3 regions of the Paenibacillus sp. JNUCC32 genome follow, and region 1 is predicted to be linked to each of the others. Evidence: riboswitches for the same ligand, from Rfam matches in the RefSeq annotation. Region 1 holds a riboswitch; each other region holds the start of a gene.
The links. A riboswitch is a leader RNA that binds a small molecule or an ion and turns the genes downstream of it on or off. The one in region 1 is predicted to bind cyclic di-AMP.

Region 1 (3,283 bases):
TATCGTCCCTGCCTTCCACGACAATCACTTCTTTAATCATGCGTTCGTTCTCTTCCTTCCCAAGCAGAGCAGGCCTGTACAACGTTAAGGCTCAACCCGTTTAGCCTTGATTACTCCCGTCTTAACAAAACAAAAGAAGAGGAAATATTCCCTCTTCTTGATCATCATATATTATAAGCTAAATAGTATAGCATTAGAATGGCAAAGTAAATTGGAATTCATGCGTCTAGTTCAATTCAGGTTTAACCGGACCGATCACGTAAACGGTGCGGCCGCTCTTCCGGCCGAAATTCATGGCCGATTTCAACGAATCGTAATAGACATCGATTTTGTTGCCTTTGATGGCGCCGCCCGTATCTTCAGCACGGCGGAAGCCGATGCCTTCGATGTAAACCCACCATCCGATCGGGATGATATTAGGATCAACGGCGATGGTGCGACCTTCCGTAACGCGTGTGCCGGATGCGGTACGCGTACCGATTCCTTGCTGTTCGGCGGAATACGCGGTCATCGACACGTTGTTCAATACCTTCTTGTATTTAAAATCAACGCCTGCGCGGGAAACCACGTTGTTCTCCACAGCCTTGGCGGTCGTTACTTTTTTCGTGCCGGACAATTTAGCCGGTGTAGCTTTTACATCGGTGGCTGCCGCCTGGACGATAACAGGCTTCTCCACTTTTTTCGTGCCTACGGCAATGATTTTATCCTTCGTTCTGCGTTCGATTTGTTGGGAGACCTTCGTCTTGGAAACCAGCTTTCCATTGTGGTAGACCTTCTCGTAATGGTTCACCATAAGACCAGACTCGCCCCGCTGAATGACGCGGTTATCGCCCTTTTCAAGCGATGGATCGGCCGTCTTGATCACGCGGAATTCGCGGTCTTCCGTTTCCTTAACTTTTTGCTTCGTGACGCGAACGACATTGATATTCATATTGCTGGTCAGCTTCGTGTCTTGCGACGGTTGTACTATATCTTCACCCTGGATCGTAACGCCAGCCTCTTTGAGTACATGATCAACTGTATCCTGGGATGTAAATATGGTTTTGGTTTTGCTGCCTACCGTAACGTTGACTGGAATAGCTCTGTCAATAATAATTCGGTCTCCGTCCCGTATTGCGCCGTTCAGGGGCATCGAAATTTGATCTTGGGGACTCAACGTGATCGCTTGCTCATCCAGCAATTCCTGCAGCAACGATCCACGTGTTTCCACCGTAGTGACCCGGCCGTCGACGACAAGCTGAACTTCCTTGCCTGCCTGGTCATGTACAACCAACGATATGAGAAGTGATACCGTAACGGCACCCATGGCGCCGAGCAACATCAGTTGACGCAAATTGTCATGCTTCCATCTCAATGCGTAAGACATGCTGGATGATTGTGATTCATGGGTTTCTTCAGGTTGAAAAATGCCCACTATTCCATCCTCCTTCATAGTCCCGCCGTCTAGGTAAACGCATGAATGCATTTGACGTGACTATAGCAATTTTTCTCACAGGGCGCCCTGCTATCTATCTACACCCTGCGTCAATTCCCGTCTTCCGTCCATCTGCCATCACCTCCTGTTTACCAAGAGTATGATGGACCCGTCTCCATTATTCAAAAATAAAAGAAGCCATTGAAAGAGTACTAGAGGCTCTAACGTGGCTTCCTGATGAATGAAATCATGGAAATGGTATGCACGAGATTTCCCCTCTTATTTCGCTTACGGAGTTAGCTGTCGGGTTCGGACGTAAGAGAGACGCCCTATATCCGGATGCCCGCTCATGGCGAGATCCTTCAAATTCACCCCAAAGACCCGAAAAAGAAATCAAATACAGCTTCGTGCATCCAGACCAGTATGCACCGCAGTATCGGTTCCCCCGTTCTCCAGAATTTCGGAGATTAAGCGAGACGGTTCATGAAATATTCGGCTGCGATCTGCACATCGCAGCTTCTTATCACTGAAAAGATGATATCCTGTTTGTATGCAGGTTGTAAAGCGACATTCAACCACATTTTCTCAAGTAAAAGGTTAAAATATTGTAATATCAACGCCTTTTCTGATTAAAAAACTTTAATTAATCGAAAATGCTCCCTTTTTCATCGCTTTTTCTCTTGTTTTCGTTAAATACCAAATCGTTCCAGCGCATTTTTGGTGGTAATTTGGGCCAATTCCTCATAGGACAACCCTCTAATTTCGGCCGCCGCCTCCGCCACCAATTTTACATATGCGGTCTCATTTCGTTTCCCGCGGAAGGGATGGGGTGTCAGGTAAGGCGCGTCCGTTTCGATCAATAATCGATCAAGCGGAACCTTTGCCAAAACCTCTTTGGGCTGCTTCGCATTCTTGAACGTAATCGGTCCCCCAAACGAGATATGGAATCCCATATCCAGGCACATTTTGGCCGTTTCCCAGCTTCCGGAGAAGGAATGCATGACACCGCCGACCTCGGAGGCTTTTTCCTCACGCAAAATGTTAACGATATCTTCATGCGCATCCCGGTTATGAATGACAATGGGCATGTTCAATTCCCGGGCAAGCCCGATCTGGCGCCGAAGCACGCGGTGCTGCACTTCCTTGGGGGACGTATCCCAATGATAGTCCAAGCCGATCTCCCCGATTGCCACCACTTTATCGTGACTGCATAAAGAGGCGATCCAATCCAGGTCCTGATCCTCCATGGTGATCGCATCTACAGGATGCCAGCCTACCGCTGCATATATAAAATCATAAGTCTCAGCCAGCTTCATCGTGGTCGGGATCGTCTCCCGGTTAAATCCGATATTGATCATCCGCGTAACGCCGGCTTCAAGCGCCCGCTGAATTGCAGCTTCCCGGTCTTCGTCGAATTGGGGAGCGTCCATATGAGTGTGCGTGTCGAACAGCATACTATCCACACTCTCCTTCCTGTCGTTTCTATGTCGTCTATTTTCCATTAGTTGGTTGAATGCAAGGGGATTAACGGTTGTCCTGTTTTGCCTGATTTAATGCTGTTGTTTGAAAACGTCGGCTATCGTCTCCGGCATTTGACCCAGGAGCGGGCCCACCTTCTCCTCCGGATAATAAAGATGGTACCGCCCTTTATGAATGCCGCTGATCGAGCGTACGATATCGGATACCTCCGAGATTTCCCTCAGCTCGTCATGCCGGTCCAGAAGGAGAATCTGTTTCTCGTTAAGCGGCATATCGGAATGAACCTTATCATAAGGAAGATCCGTTGGAAAATCAATCTCCAGGTCATATTCCGGATGCAGCCCCACGGCGCGGAACGCTTGGCGGATCCCGTCGATGGTTTCCAGATCG
Region 2 (3,283 bases), 1.0 Mb from region 1:
ACATCGTAAGGCTGATCAGGATCTTGCCGAACACGGTCAAATCGGGCGTTAAGCCCATGGAGAGACCTACCGTACCGAAGGCGGATGTCGTTTCGAATAGAATCTCCAGGAAGTCCCCTTCCTCTGTCGTCGACAGAATCATCGAGACGGTTAGAACGAGCAGCAGGGCCAGCAAGGCAATGGTCAGTGCCTTCAGCACCCGCTCCTGGGCCAGGCGATAACGGAACATGACGATGTCTTCCCGCCCGCGCATCATCGCGATGACCGCCCCTACCATAATGGTAAAGGTCGTGGTTTTGATGCCGCCGCCGGTTGACCCTGGAGATGCTCCGATAAACATCAGGATGACGATAAAAAATTGCGTTGCCTGTCTGAGCCCCGTAATATCTATAGTATTCGCGCCCGCCGTACGCGGCGTTACGGATTGGAATAACGCGCCGAAGAATTTTCCGCCCCAGTTCAGGGAACCCAGCGTTCTCGGATTGGTAAATTCAAATATGAGAATGACGATAAATCCGACCGCAAGCAAGGCAGCCGTCATCGTGAGCACCACCTTGGAGTGCAGGGAGAGCCTCCGCTGTTTTCGATAATCGATCAGATCGGACAGCACAATAAATCCAATGCCCCCGGAAACAATCAAGAACATCACGACGAAGTTGACTACCGGATCGTATACATACCCGGTCAAACTCCGAAAATCGCCAAACAAATCGAAGCCGGCGTTGTTAAACATCGTCACCGCATGAAAAACACCGTAATAGATCGCCCGGCCCAGCGGCATATCAAACGCCCAACGAATCGATAAAATGACTGCGCCGCAGGCCTCGATGACGAGGGAGTACAGCAATACTCTGCGTATCAGCCTTACGATGCCTTCCATCGAGGACTGATTCATCGCTTCCTGTAAGATTAGACGGTCTTTGAGCGATATGCGTCTTTTCAGAACCAAGGCGAATAAAGTAGCCATCGTCATGAATCCGAGCCCGCCGATTTGAATCAGCAGCATGATCACGACTTCTCCGAAGGAACTGAATGTCGTTCCCGTATCCACCACGACCAGGCCCGTTACGCACGTTGCCGAGGTCGAAGTGAACAAGGCGTCAGTAAATCCAAGCGGTTCGCCCGTCGTCGTCGAGATTGGCAGCATTAACAGCCCGGTCCCGATGAAGATGATGGCCGCAAAACCAAGCACGAGAATTTGAGGCGGAGACAATGTAAGCCAGTTTAATTTAGCGTTCAATCGGACACCTTCTTTAAAAAAATCAACGAAAAAAGACACTGGAAAACGCAGTGCCTTTCGGTCTGGTTCCTGTGCAACAGCCTACGAGGTTAGCTGACGGATTCGGGCATTTCCACAGGTCGCCCTATTCATTATTCCGGGAATAATGAAATTCACCCCAATTACATGGTTCCCCCATTTTCATTACGAAATTCGGCTGGAATATTCGGTTCCTTCAAGCATGATGTGATTATAACTCAATCCGTTACGTAACCCAATGCCGTTTTTCGCCCGAAATATCTTTAAAAGAGCGCGAATTGGGCATATTCAAGAATACAAGCGTAGGGTTCTCTAACGTTTTCGAAACCTTTCATTCATTTTCATCGATTTATTTCAATATTCCGATAATTGGGATAAGCTGCTTATGGCTTTCATACTATGTTATATTGACTCTATGCGTTCTTAATCAGGCATATCGAATACCAGTGGGAGTATCAACTTTCTTAGAGGAGGAATTTCATGAATCGTGCAAGAGAGCCCTTGAAGCTGAAGCCCAATCTGAAGCAGCTCATCGCGCCTGCCGCAGTCGGCCTGATTCTGTTCCTATTATTTCAGGTATTTCCGTGGGCGAATCCGGACGATGCCGAGATGGCCTCACCGGATATCATTTCCAAGGAGCAGGCTCGGCAGGCAGCTTCAAGGTTTGCTCAGGAGCATCTGCAGTTTGCGGCTGCGGACACGGACGAAGCCTTGGTTACATATCAATCCAAATCGGAACTTTACGGATATCTGGCGAAGGAGAAGAGGCTTTCGGAATATAACAAAACCTATGAAGCCAAATATCCCTATGACGTATACCGCGTTCGCTTCAGCGAGCCTGGAGGCGATGCCCTCAATGTGGACGTGCACATGCAGAATTCCGGCATCGTCGGATTCTCGTATGATTATGCCCGTTCCAGCTTTGACCGGATCGAGCTGAACAAGGGCGAGATTCAGAGGCAGATGCTGCTCGTCGTTGAGGACGGCATGACATTGGCCGAGAAGCAGGCGCTGGCGGAGCCATGGCTTCAGCGGGCGGGTTATGACCTGTCGAATCTGGAGCTGGTTACGAAGGAAGGGGAGCCCCGTCTCAAATATGTGGACCCTGAATCCAGGATCGGGGACTCCAGGCTGGAGCACCGCTTCACCTTCGAGCAGGGGAAATTGCGCTCTTATGAGCCCTCCTTCTCGGTGCCAGCCGCCCACTCTGCTTATGTCAACAAGCAGACGCAGGATGCCACCCTGCTGACGCTCGCAGGGTACGGCCTGTTCACCCTAATCCTGGGCATTCTTGCGATTGTGTACAGCGTGAAGACCAGGGCCTACACCTCATTTAAGCGCGGCCTGTTCTTATCCGCGCTGCTGTTCGTCATTCAAATGCTGAATACGTATAATCTGATTCCCGTTTTCAAATCCGAAGGCATGTCGCAAACCGGCGTGCTCGGGATGATGATTTTCTATGCCGTCTATTCGCTCGTCTTCTCCGCCCTGCTCTATTTTTCCCTTGTCGGCGGCAGCGGGCTGTGGCATAAAGAAGACGGACTCAATCCATGGCCGCGTGCCAAAGAACCCGGATACGGGCATTACGTGCTGGACAGCATGAAGCTGGGGTATATGTGGGCCTTCATCCTGCTTGGCGTCCAATCCGTCATCTTTATCGGTCTTGGTCTGACCCTGAATACATGGTCCACCACGGATGCGACGCAATCGCCTTACAACATGCTGTATCCTTGGCTGTTTCCGTTGATGGCCTGGCTGGCCGGCATATCCGAGGAGGCCGTGTACCGGCTGTTCGGCATCAAGATGGTGAAAAAGATCGTCCGCAACACCTTTGTTGCAAGCTTGATCACCTCGCTTATCTGGGCACTGGGACATACGCTCTATCCGATATACCCCGTGATCTCCCGGCCGATTGAGCTGGTCATCATCGGTTTGCTGTTCAGCTACATCTTCTTGAAATACGGGTATTTGGCGGCGATGTTCTCCCATGTCATCTTCAACAGCATCCTGATGGGCATCAGCCTG
Region 3 (3,283 bases), 460 kb from region 1:
GATGTAGGAGGTATCGGCCCGGCCATAGAGGTCGGCCAATTTCTCGATATCCTCGATCGAGATGCCGGTAATGGAAGAAACGTGCTCCGGCGTGTATTCTTTGACGTGCTCGCGCAAGGCTTCATGACCAATCGTATACTTGCGGAGGAATTCCTCATTTACCATGCCGTCACGGAACATGATGTGCATGAGGCCGACGGCCAGCGCCGCATCCGTGCCTGGATACAGCGGAATGAACCAGTCCGCCCATTGCCCCGTCTGGTTCTTGTGGACATCGATCACAACGACCTTGGCACCGGCTTTGCGTGCTTTCTCTGCAATCACCATCTGGTGCATATTGGTGCTGACGATGTTTCCGCCCCAGACGAGGATGACGTCGGCTCGTACGGTGTCCTCCGGAACGGTTCCCCCATTAAACCCCATCACGGATTTCCAGCCCTCATTGCCCGCGGAATTGCAGATCGACTGCTTCAGGCGGCTGGCACCCAGCCTGTTGAAGAATCTGCGGTCCATGCCGTCGACGCTCAATATCCCCATATTGCCGTAGAAGCTGTAGGGCAGGATGCTCTCGGAGCCGTATTCCTCGATCAAGCCCTTATAGCGTCCGGCTATCTCCTGAATGGCTTCGTCCCAGCTGATCCGCTCGAAGGCGCCCTCTCCCTTGGGACCTACTCTTCGCAGCGGATAGAGCACTCGTTCCGGATGGTACACCCGGTGTGCCATATTACGGACTTTATTGCAGATGGCTCCCTGCGTAATCGGATGCTCCGGATTACCGGTCACCTTGACGATTTTTCCGTTCTCTTTATGCAGCAGCAGGCCGCATGTATCGGGACAATCCAACGGACATACCGCCGGAAATACGCCGTTTTCCTGATGAATCATCGCTTGAGTCATTTCGTGCTTCCCCCTTTTGCTCGGCTGCATCATATCCCATTATCTTAAAAGAAAATCGGGGTTCCAGTAAAGTCATACATTTTTTTCTAATCAGGTGATTCACTTTTCTTCCCCCCGGGTATATTCCTATCAAGAGCAAAGAAGAGGAACCCAGACCCTTTCTCTTCCTTGCCGAATCATGGACCACTCCCAAAAAAATTCGCCATGCCAGTGTCTCCTCCCCCGAGACCGGCATGGCGAATTTGTTTATATGGCATCCTCCCAGTGACCGATGTTCCCCGCGACTAACCTTCCATATTATAGAAACTCGTGATTTTCGCAGAAAACATGCAAAATAAAAAGCCTGTCAAAGCCACGTCTTTATGTAAGCGCTTATCTGTCATTTTTTATAAATAATTCTGTTCGAATGATCGTTGGAGGATGTTTTACAAACGATTGGAGCAGGCGTAATATACTATTCAGCTTCGAAAACATTCTTCATATTCACATGACATTCGCTTAATTTCCTTGATGGAAAGCGGGGGAACCAACCGTATGGAGGGATACCTATAGGATCCTTCAACCATACTAAGGGGTGAATCCTGATTCAATCGCGTACGTACGCCGCGATGGAATCAGGTAGGGCGACTCTCACCGCCCGAATCCGACAGCTAACCTCGTCAGCGTTGATCGGGAGGGTTGTGAACTTGTGATCAAACACAGGGTTCTAACCTGTGTTTTTTGTTTGCCAAAAATCAGCATAGGAAGGGTGACCGTTCCTAGGTCCAGCATATAAAAAACACCGATAGAAGTCCGTTCAGGGAGCTTCTACCATGAACTTAATCTTAAGCGGCGGTGAAAAACAACCATGTTATCCTCAATCAAGCGCTTCCTCATCGGAAGACCGCTTAAATCGACGGAATTAGGCGAACAAAAGCTGAATAAAACCAAGGCGCTGGCCATCCTGTCATCCGATGCACTATCGTCCGTGGCCTATGGCCCGGAACAAATCCTCATTGTGTTGATGACCGTCGGGGCAGCTGCCTATTGGTATTCCATACCGATTGCCGTCGGCGTCCTGGTCTTGTTGCTGGCACTTATCCTGTCGTACAGACAAATTATTTTCTCCTATCCGCACGGCGGCGGCGCATATGTCGTGTCCAAACGGAATTTGGGCATGTACCCGGGGCTGGTGGCCGGCGGTTCCTTGCTCGTGGACTATATCCTGACGGTTGCGGTCAGCGTGTCGGCCGGGACGGATGCGATCACGTCGGCTTTTCCGGAATTGCATGCCTATAATCTGCCGATCTCCATCGTGTTCGTTCTATGCTTGACCGTATTGAATTTAAGAGGGGTTACGGAGTCGGCCTCCATACTGGCTTATCCGGTTTACCTGTTCGTGCTTGCGTTATTCATCCTGATCGGGGTAGGGATATTCAACATTGCCACAGGCCATGCGTCTCCGGAGCTTCATACGCCGATCGGCACGCCCGTAGCCGGGCTGAGCTTGTTTCTGCTCCTGCGCGCATTTGCCTCGGGCAGCTCCGCCCTGACCGGCGTGGAGGCGATTTCCAATGCCATTCCGAATTTCAAAGACCCGGCCCCGAATAACGCGGCCAAAACTCTGGTGGCGATGGGGTCGCTGCTGGCCCTGTTATTTTCGGGCATCGTTTTCCTGGCTTATTACTATGGGGTCAGTCCCAGCGAACAAGTCACGGTCGTTTCCCAAATTGCCGAGCATACCTTCGGGCGAAATGCGCTTTATTACTTCATACAAGGGACAACGGCCTTAATTCTGATCCTTGCCGCCAACACGGGGTATTCCGCTTTTCCCCTGCTTGCCGTCAATCTGGCGAAGGATAAGTTCATTCCTAGAATGTTCACCGTCCGCGGCGACCGTCTGGGATACTCAAACGGAATCATTATTCTTGGATTTTTCTCCATTCTGCTGCTGCTGGCTTTTGAAGGCAAAACCGAGCATCTGATTCCGCTCTATGCCGTCGGCGTGTTTATCCCGTTTACCCTCTCCCAGACGGGGATGATGGTGAAATGGATTCGCGAAAAGCCCGAAGGCTGGATCGTCAAGCTGATCATTAACACCACCGGCGCATGCATCAGCTTTATCGTGACCATGATCTTCTTCTTTACGAAATTCGCCCAGGTGTGGACCGTGCTGATATTCCTGCCGCTGATCATCTGGATTTTCACCCGGATCCGCAAGCATTACGAGGCGGTAGCGGACCAGCTCCGGATTACGACCTGCGAGCCGGTTAAGCCGATTGAGGGGAATGTCATCATCCTGCCTGTGGCAGGAATCACGCATGTGGTGGAGAACTCGCTGAATTACGCCAAATCGCTGGGAGCGGGCCAAATCATCGCGGTGTACGTGCCGTTCGAGCGGGAGGAG

Region 2: linked by a shared signal. The riboswitch ahead of JNUCC32_RS29770 (TrkH family potassium uptake protein) and the one ahead of JNUCC32_RS24960 (resuscitation-promoting factor) in region 1 are both predicted to bind cyclic di-AMP.
Region 3: linked by a shared signal. The riboswitch ahead of JNUCC32_RS26975 (APC family permease) and the one ahead of JNUCC32_RS24960 (resuscitation-promoting factor) in region 1 are both predicted to bind cyclic di-AMP.

The regions. Positions count from the first base shown of each region.
Region 1 covers NZ_CP062260.1:5,647,582-5,650,864, forward strand. The annotation lists gene rnmV (ribonuclease M5) at 1-40, opposite strand, end outside; gene JNUCC32_RS24960 (resuscitation-promoting factor) at 227-1,414, opposite strand; cyclic di-AMP (ydaO/yuaA leader) riboswitch at 1,684-1,898, opposite strand; gene JNUCC32_RS24965 (TatD family hydrolase) at 2,104-2,868, opposite strand; gene JNUCC32_RS24970 (HD domain-containing protein) at 2,965-3,283, opposite strand, start outside.
Region 2 covers NZ_CP062260.1:6,690,606-6,693,888, reverse strand. The annotation lists gene JNUCC32_RS29770 (TrkH family potassium uptake protein) at 1-1,240, opposite strand, end outside; cyclic di-AMP (ydaO/yuaA leader) riboswitch at 1,304-1,448, opposite strand; gene JNUCC32_RS29765 (CPBP family intramembrane glutamic endopeptidase) at 1,739-3,283, shown strand, end outside.
Region 3 covers NZ_CP062260.1:6,102,770-6,106,052, reverse strand. The annotation lists gene JNUCC32_RS26980 (molybdopterin-containing oxidoreductase family protein) at 1-897, opposite strand, end outside; cyclic di-AMP (ydaO/yuaA leader) riboswitch at 1,383-1,578, shown strand; gene JNUCC32_RS26975 (APC family permease) at 1,745-3,283, shown strand, end outside.